2 regions of the Microbacterium koreense genome follow, and region 2 is predicted to be linked to the other one. Evidence: predicted binding sites of a transcription regulator. Region 2 holds the regulator's gene; the other holds the start of a gene.
The links. Region 2 encodes HrcA, which represses chaperone genes, less so after heat shock. Its sites were predicted from a motif close to TTNGCACTCGNNNNNNNCGAGTGCNAA; they were not measured.

Region 1: ACFQZV_RS01100 (Hsp20/alpha crystallin family protein) is a predicted target of HrcA. The motif match lies at 4,430-4,456, and genes of this name have one in related genera.

The regions. Positions count from the first base shown of each region.
Region 1 is NZ_JBHTIM010000001.1:257,231-263,409, reverse strand. Features, by position in the region: gene ACFQZV_RS01120 (sugar ABC transporter ATP-binding protein) at 1-514, shown strand, start outside; gene ACFQZV_RS01115 (ABC transporter permease) at 516-1,559, shown strand; gene mtnK (S-methyl-5-thioribose kinase) at 1,604-2,824, shown strand; gene ACFQZV_RS01105 (carboxylesterase/lipase family protein) at 2,897-4,366, opposite strand; gene ACFQZV_RS01100 (Hsp20/alpha crystallin family protein) at 4,518-4,964, shown strand; gene ACFQZV_RS01095 (alpha/beta fold hydrolase) at 5,060-5,899, opposite strand; gene galK (galactokinase) at 6,113-6,179, opposite strand, start outside.
Region 2 is NZ_JBHTIM010000001.1:1,945,837-1,952,015, reverse strand. Features, by position in the region: gene dnaJ (molecular chaperone DnaJ) at 1-1,037, opposite strand, end outside; gene hrcA (heat-inducible transcriptional repressor HrcA) at 1,095-2,135, opposite strand; gene hemW (radical SAM family heme chaperone HemW) at 2,213-3,430, opposite strand; gene ACFQZV_RS09130 (DUF1990 family protein) at 3,432-4,082, opposite strand; gene lepA (translation elongation factor 4) at 4,093-5,955, opposite strand; gene ACFQZV_RS09120 (alpha/beta fold hydrolase) at 6,022-6,179, shown strand, end outside.

The sequences.
Region 1 (6,179 bases), 1.7 Mb from region 2:
GATCGCAAACGGCGTCTACCTCGTGCCCGAGGATCGCGCGGCTCAGGGGATGATGCCGGGGTGGTCGATCGCCAAGACGTTCAGCCTTCCCTTTCTCTCGCGTTTCGCTCGCGGATCCCTCCTGCAGCCGAAATCCGAAACTCAGCGTGCTGCGCAGGCCATCGATGAATTCGGCGTCGTCGCCACCGGCCCGGGGCAGAGCGTCGACGCGCTTTCGGGCGGCAATCAGCAGAAGGTGATGGTCGCGCGATGGATGCAAACCCCACCCGACGTCCTCGTCTTGGACGAGCCGTTCCGCGGAGTGGACATCGGCGCGCGTCGCGAGATCGCGCGCCGTGCGCGGGCGCAGGCGGCCGACGGAAGCTGCGTCGTCATGCTCTGCAGCGACGTGGATGAACTTCGCGAGATCGCCGACCGCGTTCTCGTCCTCGTCGAGGGGCGGATCACCCTCGACGCACGTATTGACACAGTGACCGACGAGCAGATCGTCCAAAGCATGACGGAGGTGGCTTGAGATGGCCGACACGACGACACTTCGAGCACAGCGCGACACGCGCGCCGGCGACCTCATCCGCGACGGTGTCGTGAAGTACGGCTTCATCGCCGTCACGATCATCGCCTTCGTGTTCTTCGCCATCACCCAGCCGGCGTTCGCGACCCCGGAGTCTCTGTTCTCGATGCTGAAGTTCGCATCGGTGACGGCGATCCTCGGCCTCGGCGTGATGTTCAGCATGATCGTCGGGGGGCTCGATCTGTCGATCGGATCCGTCGCGGGGCTGGCCGTGCAGCTGGTGGCGGTGACAATGGTGTTCTACAACCTCACCGGCGTCACGGCCGTCGGCGTCGCGCTCGTTGCGGGCCTCCTCGTCGGCCTGCTCAACGCCTTCCTCATCGTCGTGTGCAAGATCCCCGATCTTCTTGCGACGCTGGGTGTGATGTTCGTCATCCAGGGGGTCAAGCTGATCCCGGTGTCGGGCCAGTCGGTCTCGTCAGGCATGATCCTCCCGAACGGCGAGACCGCGCCGGGCAAGTTCGACCCGGCGTTCCTGCTCATCGACCGCGGCACGATCGGCCCCGTTCCGATCCCCGTCGTGATCATGCTCGTCCTCGTCGTGCTCTCGTGGTTCGTGCTCACGCGGACGTCGTGGGGTCGCGTGCTGTACGCCGTCGGCGCCAATCCTGAAGCGGCCCGGCTCTCGGGCATCCGAGTGGGGCTCTATCGCGGTGGCGCCTACGTCGTCTCGTCGCTCTTCGCGTCCGTTGCCGGCATCATCCTCGTGTCGCGAATCGGTCAGGGTGATGTGAACGCGGGGTCATCGAGTCTGCTCGAGGCCGTCGCCGTCGCTCTCGTCGGCACGTCGGTGCTGGGCATCGGCAAGCCGAACGCGTGGGGTACGCTCCTGGGCGCTGTCCTCGTCGCCATCGTGCTGACGGGAATGACCATGGCCGGGTTCCAGTACTACTTCCAAGACACGGCGAAGGGGCTCGTGCTGATTGTGGCGCTGTTGTTCTCGTTCACGCTGTCTCGGCGCAAGTCGCGCTACTCGCCAGCGACATGACCGTCGTTGCCACCGATCAGTCGTCTCCATCGAAAGGACGGACAATGTCGACCGAGTACGAATTCCTCACCGAAAAGAACGTCGGCACCTATATCGCCTCGCGGCCCGAACTCCAGGCGCGGATCGACGGGGCACGTCTTGCGGAGGTCCGCGAGATCGGCGACGGCAACCTGAACGTGGTCTTCCACGTGACGGATGCCGATGGCCGCTCGATGATCCTGAAGCAATCGTTGCCCTATGTGCGGATGACCGGTGAGGGGTGGCCCATGACTCCGGATCGTGCGCGTCGCGAGGCGGAATCGCTCGTCGCACACGGCGCGATCCGCGCGGACCTTGTCGTCGAGGTCATCGGATACGACCACGATCGCTACGTGCTCGCGCTCGAAGATCTCTCGGATCACCGCGTGTGGCGCGGGGCGCTGAACGACGGCGAGTATCACGACGGCGTGGCCGCGCAACTCGGCGAGTACGTCGCCGGTGTCGCCGTCGGTACATCGGTGCTGGGAATGGACCGCGGGGACGTCGCGGAGGCGATGGCTCGATCCCAGAACGCCGAGCTGTGTGTGATCACCGAGGATCTCGTGTTCACGGAGCCCGTTTTCGACATCGGGCGCAACTCCGTCCTGCCGGCGAACGAGCCGGATGCTGCAGCCCTCGCGGGTGACGCGGTGTTCGCCAGCGCGATGAGCGAAGCCAAGTGGCGGTTCATGACCCATGCCGAGGCGCTGATCCATGGAGACCTCCACACCGGGTCGGTCATGGTGCGCGGTTCCGGTGAGGCGGGTGACGCCGCTGACTCGGTCAAGGTGTTCGATTCGGAGTTCGCGTTCTACGGCCCGATCGCGTTCGACCTCGGTGCTCTGTTCGCGAACTACGCGTTCGCGGCCGCGCGCGCCCGAGCGCTGGGAGAAGACGAGCGTGCGGCGTGGGCACTGGGACTCATCGACCAGACCTGGCAAGGATTCGCCGACACGGATCTCGCCCTCAGTGAGCGCTGGCTCGAACGTGACCTCTTCAATCGCGACTTCGCTGAGCGGCGGGTGGCCGAGATCCTGCGCGAGGCAGCGCTGTTCGCGTCGGCCAAGATGGCGCGCCGTATCGTCGGTGCGGCGAAGGTGGCCGATATCGAGACGCTCGATCCCGAGTTGCGCGCGCCGGCGGCCCGTGCGGTCCTGAGCGCGGCGAGGGCGCTCGCTGCGCGATGGGACTCGGTCGCGGGCGTGCGCGATATCCGCGACACGCTCGACGCGCAGATCCTCGGGTGATCGCGCTGACGTGACACAGCGAGGGGGATGCCGCGGCCATCGCGGCATCCCCCTCGTCGCATCACGCTCTCGTCACACCAGGGCGAGCACGCTCGCATAGGCGTCGCGAGCCACATCGGGCTGGGAAGCGGGCCCGCCGAAGACGCGTGCGGTGCCCGGTTCGCCGGACCACGCCAGCCACCCGGGCGCGCGGGTGCGGACGAACGCGGTTGCCGCATCGTGCAGCGCGTTCGCGAGAGCGCGGGGCGGCTGCGGTCCGGCAAGTCGGGTCACGCCATCGGCGTCGAGCACGTCGAACCAGAACGGGACGTCGAGGCAGTGAAGCGCCCAGCCGCGGGTCGGTGAAGCCCACGCGAACCGGTACACCCAGGTCGGGGCTTCTCCGCGAGCATCGGCGACCCGAACCACCGTGACGCGAAAGACCGCGTCTGTCACGTACCGCCCCAGGACCGCCGCCGTTCCCTTCCGCCGCTGCTCGGTGTTCGCGGCGAGGTAGTCCCTGCGTCGGCGCGGGTCGGGGGCGACCACTGCCAGAGCCAGTGATGCCGGCACGAGGCCGAGCGGGTGCTTGGCCGCATCCGTCATCGTCGTGAATTCGTCGTCGGTGCTGCCGATGACGAGAGGTTTGTCGGCGCCGACGCCCGCGGCGAGCGATGTCACGGTGTCGCGGAGGAGTAGGTCTCCGTCGATGACCGGACCCCACGGCGAGCCTTGGCTGATGAGCTCCCGTGCCTTCTCCCACGGGCGTGCCGGTGGGGGGTTCGTGGCGTCATGCTGGAGCGCATGCAGGCGCTCCTCGCTGACCGCTGCGAATCCGGCTCGAGTGGGGGCGACACCGGCGAGGTTCGCCAACTTCGCCGACACGGTGCGTGCCTGCTCGGCGGGGATGTCGCCGAGCGCCGGAGAGAGTGCCCACACGGCCGAGAAGAGATGCTGCGCGGCGGGCATCGCGAGAAGGGTGAGCACCGCGCCACCGCCGGCGGATTGACCGGCGATCGTCACCCGGTCGGGGTCCCCGCCGAAAGCTCCGATGTTGCGCTGTACCCATTCGAGGGCTGCGAGCCAATCGCGCACGGCGCGGTTGCTCGGTGCGCCCTCGATGTGGCCGAACCCGTCGAATCCCAGGCGGTACGACACGGTCACCGTGACGACGCCGTCGCGGTTGAAGGATCGGCCGTCGTACCAGGGGCTCGCCGGGGACCCGCCGGTGTACCCGCCGCCGTGGATCCACACCATGACCGGAAGTCGGGCGTCGTCTGCGGGGGCAGGAGTGAAGACATTGACGTTCAGCGTGGAATCGCCCGCGACGGAGGGCTCGGGGATGAGCGTCTCGCCGGGGTCGCCGCGCTGCGCGGTGGCGCCGAACTCGACCGCGTCGCGCACCCCTTCCCACCGTTCGACCGGCACGGGGGCCGCGAACCTCAGGTCGCCGACCGGCGGCTGGGCGAAGGGGATGCCGAGAAACGCCGCCGAGTCTCCACGCCACACGCCACGTACACGGCCGGACGCGGTGTCGACGAGGGGTGGGCTGTCAGCAGACATCACGGCCTCCTTGGTGCGAGTGGGACCATCCTTTCGCACACCTGAGAATTCGCCGAAACGGTATTAGCACTCTCTGGTCGAGAGTGCTAATCTGAGTCTTGCTTGAGTCGAAGCAACTCAAGTTTCGAAGCCTCAGACACAAGGAGACACCATGGCGACGTATGACCCGTTCCGTGACCTCGACCGTCTCGCAACGAGCCTCTTCGACCAGCGCCGCGGACCGCGCCGCATGCCGATGGACCTGTACCGCGACGGCGACCACTATGTGCTCACCGCCGACCTTCCGGGGATCGACCCGGGCTCGGTCGACGTCGACGTCGACGGCCAGCTGCTCACCATCCGCGCCGAGCGCACGCTGCCGTCGGGTGACGGCGTCAAGTGGATCACGCGCGAGCGTGAGGCGGCGTCGTTCCTGCGCCAGCTCAACCTCGGCCAGGGAATCGACACCGAGCGCATCTCGGCCAGCTACACCAACGGTGTGCTGAGCGTGACGATCCCGGTGAGCGAGAAGGCGAAGCCGCGCAAGATCGACGTCACGACCGACGCCGGCTCGGTGATGCGCGCGAGCGAGAGCGAACCGCAGCCCGTCGAGCAGTAATCGACTACTGAGAAGGCCCAGTCGGAATCGAACCGGCTGGGCCTTCTTGTGCGCCTACGGTGATGCCTGTGGCCGGGCGCGGTCAGTGCGGGGCGTCAGCGCGTGGCGAGGAAGGCCAGAAGTGCTTCGTTCACTTCTGCGCCGTGCGTCCACAACAGGCCGTGCGGCGCCCCCTCGATCTCGACGTACACCGCCGAGGGCAGCAGGTCGCGAAACCGCCGGGCGGTCACATCGATCGGCAGAATGTTGTCCGCCGTGCCGTGAAGGATCAACGCGGGCACGGTGATCGCCGGGATGTCGTCGCGGAAGTCCGTCGGCCACGTCAGGGGGGCGGCGGCGATCGCGGCGTTGCCGGCCGACCCCGCCACGCGCACGCTCGCATCCACGGCCGCCTGCGAGATGCGCGAGCCGAGGGTGTCGTCGAGATTGTAGAAGTCGCCGAAGAAGCCCGAGACGAACGCATATCGGTCGTCACGGACGCTGGCTGCTATCCCGTCGAAGAACTCCTGCGGTCCCGCGCCGTCGGGATTGTCGTCGGTCTTCAGGAGGTAGGGCTCGAGCGAACCGAGAAACGCCGCCTTCGCGACGCGATCCGCGCCGTAGCGGGAGAGATAGCGCGCGATCTCTCCCGTGCCCATCGAGAAGCCGACGAGCACGGTGTCGGTGAGGTCGAGGTCTTCCATGAGCGCGTGAAGGTCGGCTGCGAACGTGTCGTAGTCGTATCCGCCGCCGGTCTTCGACGACTGTCCGAACCCGCGGCGGTCGTAGGCGATCACGCGGTAGCCGGCATCCAGCAGTGCCGCCTGCTGCTTGCCCCACGACTCCCCGTTCAGGGGAAAGCCGTGGATGAGGACGACCGGTTGTCCGCTGCCCTGGTCGGTGTAGTAGATGTCGACGTCGGCCGAGTTCTCCGTCCCGACGGTGAGGTATGCCACGTTCGCCTGACCTTTCCGCCGGGGGTGTTTCCGGCATCCTCCGACGCTACGCCGTCGCCGCGACGCAGTGAAGGGGTTGCCTCCGTCCGGCCCAGCGAGACTCGCTCTTCACGGCGAGAATCGCCCACTGTGGGCGAGTGTCGCGCTCACGATCAATTCTCGCGGCGTGGGGCGAAGGTTGCGGGCGGGCGCTGGGGTTGCGGGTGGAAGACGTCAGTCGTCGCGCGCGGCGCCCGCCGACGGTGCCACGGTGAAGCAGGTGGGTGCACGGAACCCGGAT
Region 2 (6,179 bases):
TTCGTCCGCTTGGCGAAGTCTTCGATGAGGGCGCGTTCCTTACCGTCGAGTCGCGTCGGCGTCACGACGTGCACTCCGACCTTCAGATCACCCCGTTGGGTTCCGCGCAGCGGCGTGATGCCGCGCCCCTTGATCGTGAGCACGTCGCCGCCCTGCACCCCCGGGCGGATCTCCAGGTCGACCGGGCCGTCGAGGGATTCGATCGTCGTGGTGGCCCCGAGGATCGCGTCCGGCATCGACACGTCCAATGTCGCGAGGATGTCGTCGCCGTCGCGGCTGAAGACGGGGTCGGGCGAGACGGAGACCTCGACGTACAGGTCACCGTTCGGGCCGCCTGCGGGGCCGACCTCACCGGATCCGGGCAACTGCAGGCGCAGCCCGCTCTCCACACCGGCGGGGATGTCGAGCGAGACCGTGCGCCGCGAGCGGACACGCCCCTGACCCTGACACGTCGCGCAAGGGTAGGGAATGGTCGTGCCGTAGCCGTGGCACACATTGCAGGGCTGAGTCGTCACGACGTTGCCGAGGAGGCTGCGCACCTGGCGCTGCACGTGACCGGTGCCGTGACAGATGTCGCACGCGACCGGCGAGGTGCCGGGCTGACAGCACGAGCCCTCGCACGTCTCGCACACGACAGCAGTGTCGACGTCGATGTCGCGATGCACGCCGAAGACGACGTCCTTGAGATCGAGGGTCACCCGCACGAGGGCATCCTCACCCCGCTCGCGCCGCGAACGCGGGCGGGCGCCGCGACCGCCTCCTCCTCCACCGAAGAAGGTCTCGAAAATGTCACCGAAGCCACCGAAGCCGGCTCCGCCGAAGGGCGACTCGTCGCCGCCGCGGTCGTAGCGCGCACGCTGTTCCGGGTCGCTCAGCACGTCGTAGGCGTGAGTCACGAGCTTGAAGCGTTCAGAGGCGTCCTCACCCGGGTTCACGTCGGGGTGCAGTTCGCGTGCGAGGCGTCGATACGCCTTCTTGATCTCTTCGGGTGTCGCCTCTCGCGAGACACCGAGGACCTCATAGTGGTCAGCAGCCACAATCGCCTTCCCGTCCGCGCCGAGGCGCAGAGTCGTATCTTCGTCGCCGGTTCCGCCTCAGCGGCCGGCCTCGTCTTCTTCGAGCAGCCGCGTGAGGTAACGGGCGACAGCCCGCACCGCGGCGAGGTTCGTGGGGTAGTCCATGCGGGTCGGGCCGAGCACTCCGACGCGCGCCCGCGCGCCCGTCGCGTCGTAATCGCTGGCGACGACGGATGCCTCGGTGAGGCCGAACTGTTCGTTCTCGCGGCCGATGCTGGCGGCGAGGCCCTGATCGTCGGGCACCATCTCGCTCATCAGCTTGAGCAGTGTGACCTGCTCTTCGATCGCCTCGAGCAGCGGGTAGATGCTTCCGCGGAAATCCGACTCGCTGCGGGCGAGGTTGGCGGAGCCTGCCAGCACGAGTTTGTCCTGGCGGAACTCGTCGAGCTCTTCGACCACCACCTGCGCGAGCGTTGTGAGCGCTTCGGGCAGCGGGCCCGGATCGGGCGCGAGCGATGCGAGGTGACTCTCGGCGCGCTGCATGCCTTTGCGGACGGTCCGGCCGACGAAGAGGGATCCGAGTTCTGCGCGGATCCGCGCGAGGTCGGCGTCGTCGAACTCGTGGCGGACGATCGTGAGGCGCTGGGAGACCCGCCCTGTGTCGGTGACGACCACGACCAGCATCCGGCCGCCACCGAGCTGAACGAGTTCGACGTGGGTCACCGTGGCTCGCGCGAACGACGGATACTGCACGATCGCCACCTGACCGGTGAGCCGCGTGAGTCCACGCACGGTGCGCATGAGCAGGTCGTCGAGGTCACCGGAGCCATCGAGCAACGCCGCGATCGCGTTGCGTTGCGAACCGCTGAGCGGGCGCAGTTCAGCGAGGTGGTCGACGAAGACGCGATACCCCTTGTCGGTCGGCACCCGACCCGACGAGGTGTGCGGCGCGGCGATCAGGTCCTCATCTTCGAGTTGCGCCATGTCGTTGCGGATCGTCGCGGCCGACACCCCGAACGCGTGGCGTTCGACGATCGCTTTACTCCCGACCGGCTCGCGCGTGTCGACGTAGTCCTGCACGATCGCCTGGAGAACCTGGAGCCCTCGCTCGCTGACCATGTCGCCTCCCCACGCTGCTGGCACTCGACTGACCGGAGTGCCAATTCTAGCCGATCGTGCCGGCGGGCGCCGCGCGATCAGCCGGTGAGCCGTCGCACCACCGCATCCGCGAGGAGCCGTCCCCGCCGTGTCAGCACGATTCGTCCGCGAAACGCATCGCCGGGTTCCACGAGCCCGTCGGCGATGAGTCCGGCGACGGCATGACGACCGGCATCCGTCACTTCGGAGACCGCGAGCCCCTCGCGGACGCGGCTGCGCAGGAGCACGTTCTCGAGGTCGCGAGCGGTGGCATCGGGCCGCTCGCGGCCCGCGGCCGGCGACTCCCCCGCCGCCAGGCGCTGGGCGTAGGCCGCGGGGTGTTTGACGTTCCAGAAGCGCGTTCCGGCGATGTGGCTGTGCGCGCCGGGGCCGAAACCCCACCAGTCGGCGCCCGTCCAGTACGAGAGATTGTGACGCGAACGATGCTGCATGCCGCGCGCCCAGTTCGACACCTCGTACCAGTCGTACCCAGCGGCGGCCAGTTCGTCGTCGACGAGCTCGTACATGTCCGCCTGGAGATCATCGTCGGGTGCGGGCAGCTCGCCCCGGCGAATGCGACGCTCGAGCTTGGTCCCCTCTTCGATGATGAGCGCGTACGCCGACAGGTGGTCGGGCTCCAGCTCCACCGCCGACTTCACGGAGGTGGTCCAGTCTTCGAGACTTTCACCGGGTGCGCCGTAGATCAGGTCGAGACTGACAGACAGCCCGGCCGCCCGCGCGGACGCAACGGCCGTGGCGACGTTCGCGGGATCGTGGGTGCGATCGAGCGTGGCCAAGACCTGCGGGACGGCCGACTGCATCCCGATCGACAGCCGAGTGACACCGGATGCGGCGAGCTGCTGCGCGATCGCATCCGTCACCGTGTCGGGGTTCGCCTCGACAGTCACCTCGACGTCGTCTGTGACGCCGAACGCCTCCCGCACGCCTGCCAGCATCCGAATCAGGTCGTCTCCGGGAAGGAGAGTCGGCGTCCCACCCCCGAAGAACACCGTCGCCGCCTGTCGCACCGGCCCCGCCTCGCCGAGGACCGTCCGCGCGAGGGCGACCTCGTCGAGGAGCGTGTCGGCGTAGGTGTCGCGCCGTGCGCCCCGCAATTCCGACGCCGTGTAGGTGTTGAAGTCGCAGTATCCGCACCGCACGCTGCAGAACGGCACGTGCAGGTACACCCCGAAGGGGACGCGGTCATCGATCACCGTGGCCGTCGGCAGTCTTCCGTTGCGCGGTGCCGCCTCACCGATCGGCAGTGCGCCGGCCATATCAGGCGGGCGCCGTGTACAACGGCGAGATCGCGCGCAGGTACCGCACGAACAGCTCACGCCGACGACGTCGCACGAGGCCGGGGAACACGCGGTACGCGAGGGCGACCGGAGCGTCGAAAGCGCGCACGCTGAACCACACCTCGTCGTTGTCCAGCCAGTCGAGCATGAACGACTCTTCGCCGCTGACGACGGACCCGCCGACGGTGCCCAGGGCGAAGCCGATCCGGCGCGCCTCTTCGACCACGAAGATCACCCGCACCTCCGCGTCCGCGCTGGCGCCTCCGACCCGACCGGCGATGCGCGCGGTTGTTCCGCCGGCGACATAGGGCGTACCGTCGGCGTCGAACCGCTGCTCAGTCTCGGTCTTGCTGGGCGAGATGGGGTTGCCCTCGGCGTCGAATCCCACACCCGAGTACATCGGGCCGGGCGCGGGTCGCACATCCGACACGGTCAGTCCGCCGTCGCGCAACGCCGACCACGACAGCAGGGCGTCGGCGGACGTGCGGAAACGCTCTTCGCCGCTGCCGATGCGCCAGGACTGCTCGGCCGGGATGCTGCGCTCGGGCGGATACTGCAGGAGGTCGGCGGCTTGGGTCGCGCCGACCGCGGCATAGTCGACGGTTCCGTCTCGGAAGGTTCCGCGGCGCATGGCAGACAGCCTACTTCGCGGCCTTGCCGTCGGTGTCGCCCGAGAGCGCAGCGATGAACGCCTCCTGCGGCACCTCGACCCGGCCCACCATCTTCATGCGCTTCTTGCCTTCCTTCTGCTTCTCGAGCAGCTTGCGCTTTCGGGTGATGTCACCGCCGTAGCACTTGGCGAGCACGTCCTTGCGAATCGCACGGATGTTCTCGCGGGCGATGATGCGGGCACCGATCGCGGCTTGGATCGGCACTTCGAACTGCTGCCGAGGGATGAGCTTGCGCAGGCGCTCCGTCATGAGGGTTCCGTAGGCGTAGGCCTTGTCACGGTGGACGATCGAGCTGAACGCGTCGACCTTGTCACCCTGCAGCAGGATGTCGACCTTCACGAGGTCGGCCTCCTGCCGTCCTGACGGTTCGTAGTCGAGGCTCGCATAGCCCTGCGTGCGGGACTTCAGCTGATCGAAGAAGTCGAACACGATCTCACCGAGCGGCATGCTGTAGCGAAGCTCGACGCGGTCTTCGCTGAGATAGTCCATACCGAGCAGGCTTCCGCGACGCGACTGACACAGCTCCATGACGGTACCCACGTAGTCCTTCGGTGTCAGGATGGCCACCTTCACGACCGGCTCGCTGACCGAGGCCACGCGCCCGTCGGGATACTCCGAAGGGTTGGTCACCGTGACGCTCTCGCCGGTGTCGGTCGTCACCTCGTAGACCACCGAGGGCGCCGTGGTGATGAGGTCGAGACGGAACTCGCGTGAGAGCCGCTCGGTGATGATCTCGAGGTGGAGAAGCCCCAGGAAACCACAGCGGAATCCGAACCCGAGCGCTACCGACGTCTCAGGCTCGTACTGCAGGGACGCGTCTGACAGCTTCAGCTTGTCCAGCGCCTCACGCAGGTCCGCGTAATCGCTCCCGTCGATCGGGTAGATCCCCGAGAAGACCATCGGTTTCGGGTCGGTGTAGCCCGACAGCGCTTCGGCGGCAGGCTTGCGCGCGTTGGTGATCGTGTCGCCGACTTTCGATTGGCGGACGTCTTTCACACCGGTGATCAGATAGCCGACCTCGCCGACACCCAATCCCTTGGTGGCCGTGGGCTCGGGGCTGGAGACGCCGATCTCGAGCAACTCGTGCGTCGCCGTGGTCGACATCATCTGGATGCGTTCGCGCGGTTCGAGCTTTCCGTCCACCATGCGCACGTAGGTGACGACTCCGCGGTACGTGTCGTAGACGGAGTCGAAGATCATCGCGCGGGCCGGAGCATCCGCCTGCCCGGTGGGCGGCGGGATCTGCTCGACGATACGATCGAGGAGTTCCTCGACGCCCATCCCCGTCTTGCCACTCACCCGCAGCACGTCCTCGGGGCGCCCGCCGATGAGGTTGGCCAACTCGGCGGCGAATTTGTCGGGATCTGCCGCAGGCAGGTCGATCTTGTTCAGCACCGGAATGATGTGCAGGTCGTTCTCAAGCGCCAGATACAGATTCGCGAGGGTCTGCGCTTCGATCCCCTGCGCGGCGTCCACCAGGAGGATCGCGCCCTCACACGCGGCGAGTGACCGCGACACCTCGTAGGTGAAATCGACGTGTCCGGGCGTGTCGATCATGTTGAGCGCGTAGGTCTGCGCACCCGCGGGCGATTCCTGTGCCCACGGCATCCGCACCGCCTGGGACTTGATCGTGATGCCGCGCTCGCGCTCGATGTCCATGCGGTCGAGATACTGCGCGCGCATGTCGCGGTCGGCGACGACGCCGGTGACCTGCAGCATCCGATCTGCCAACGTCGACTTGCCGTGGTCGATGTGGGCGATGATGCAGAAGTTGCGAATGAGCTCGGGCGGCGTGGCGGCGGGCGCGAGCGGCGTGTGTGCGCGCGGTGACATATCCCGACGATTCTACGGGGCGGGATGCCGTGAGCCGATCGGATGCGGTCGCACTACCCTGATCCTGTGACGGTCCAGGTGGTGTTGGTGCACGGCATCCGTACTTCCGCGACCATGTGGCGCGCGCAGGCGGACCATCTGCGCAGCCGAGAAATCCCGGTCACGGCCATCGACCTTCCCGGGCACGGCTCACGCATGGACGAGGAGTTCACCCTCGAAGGCGC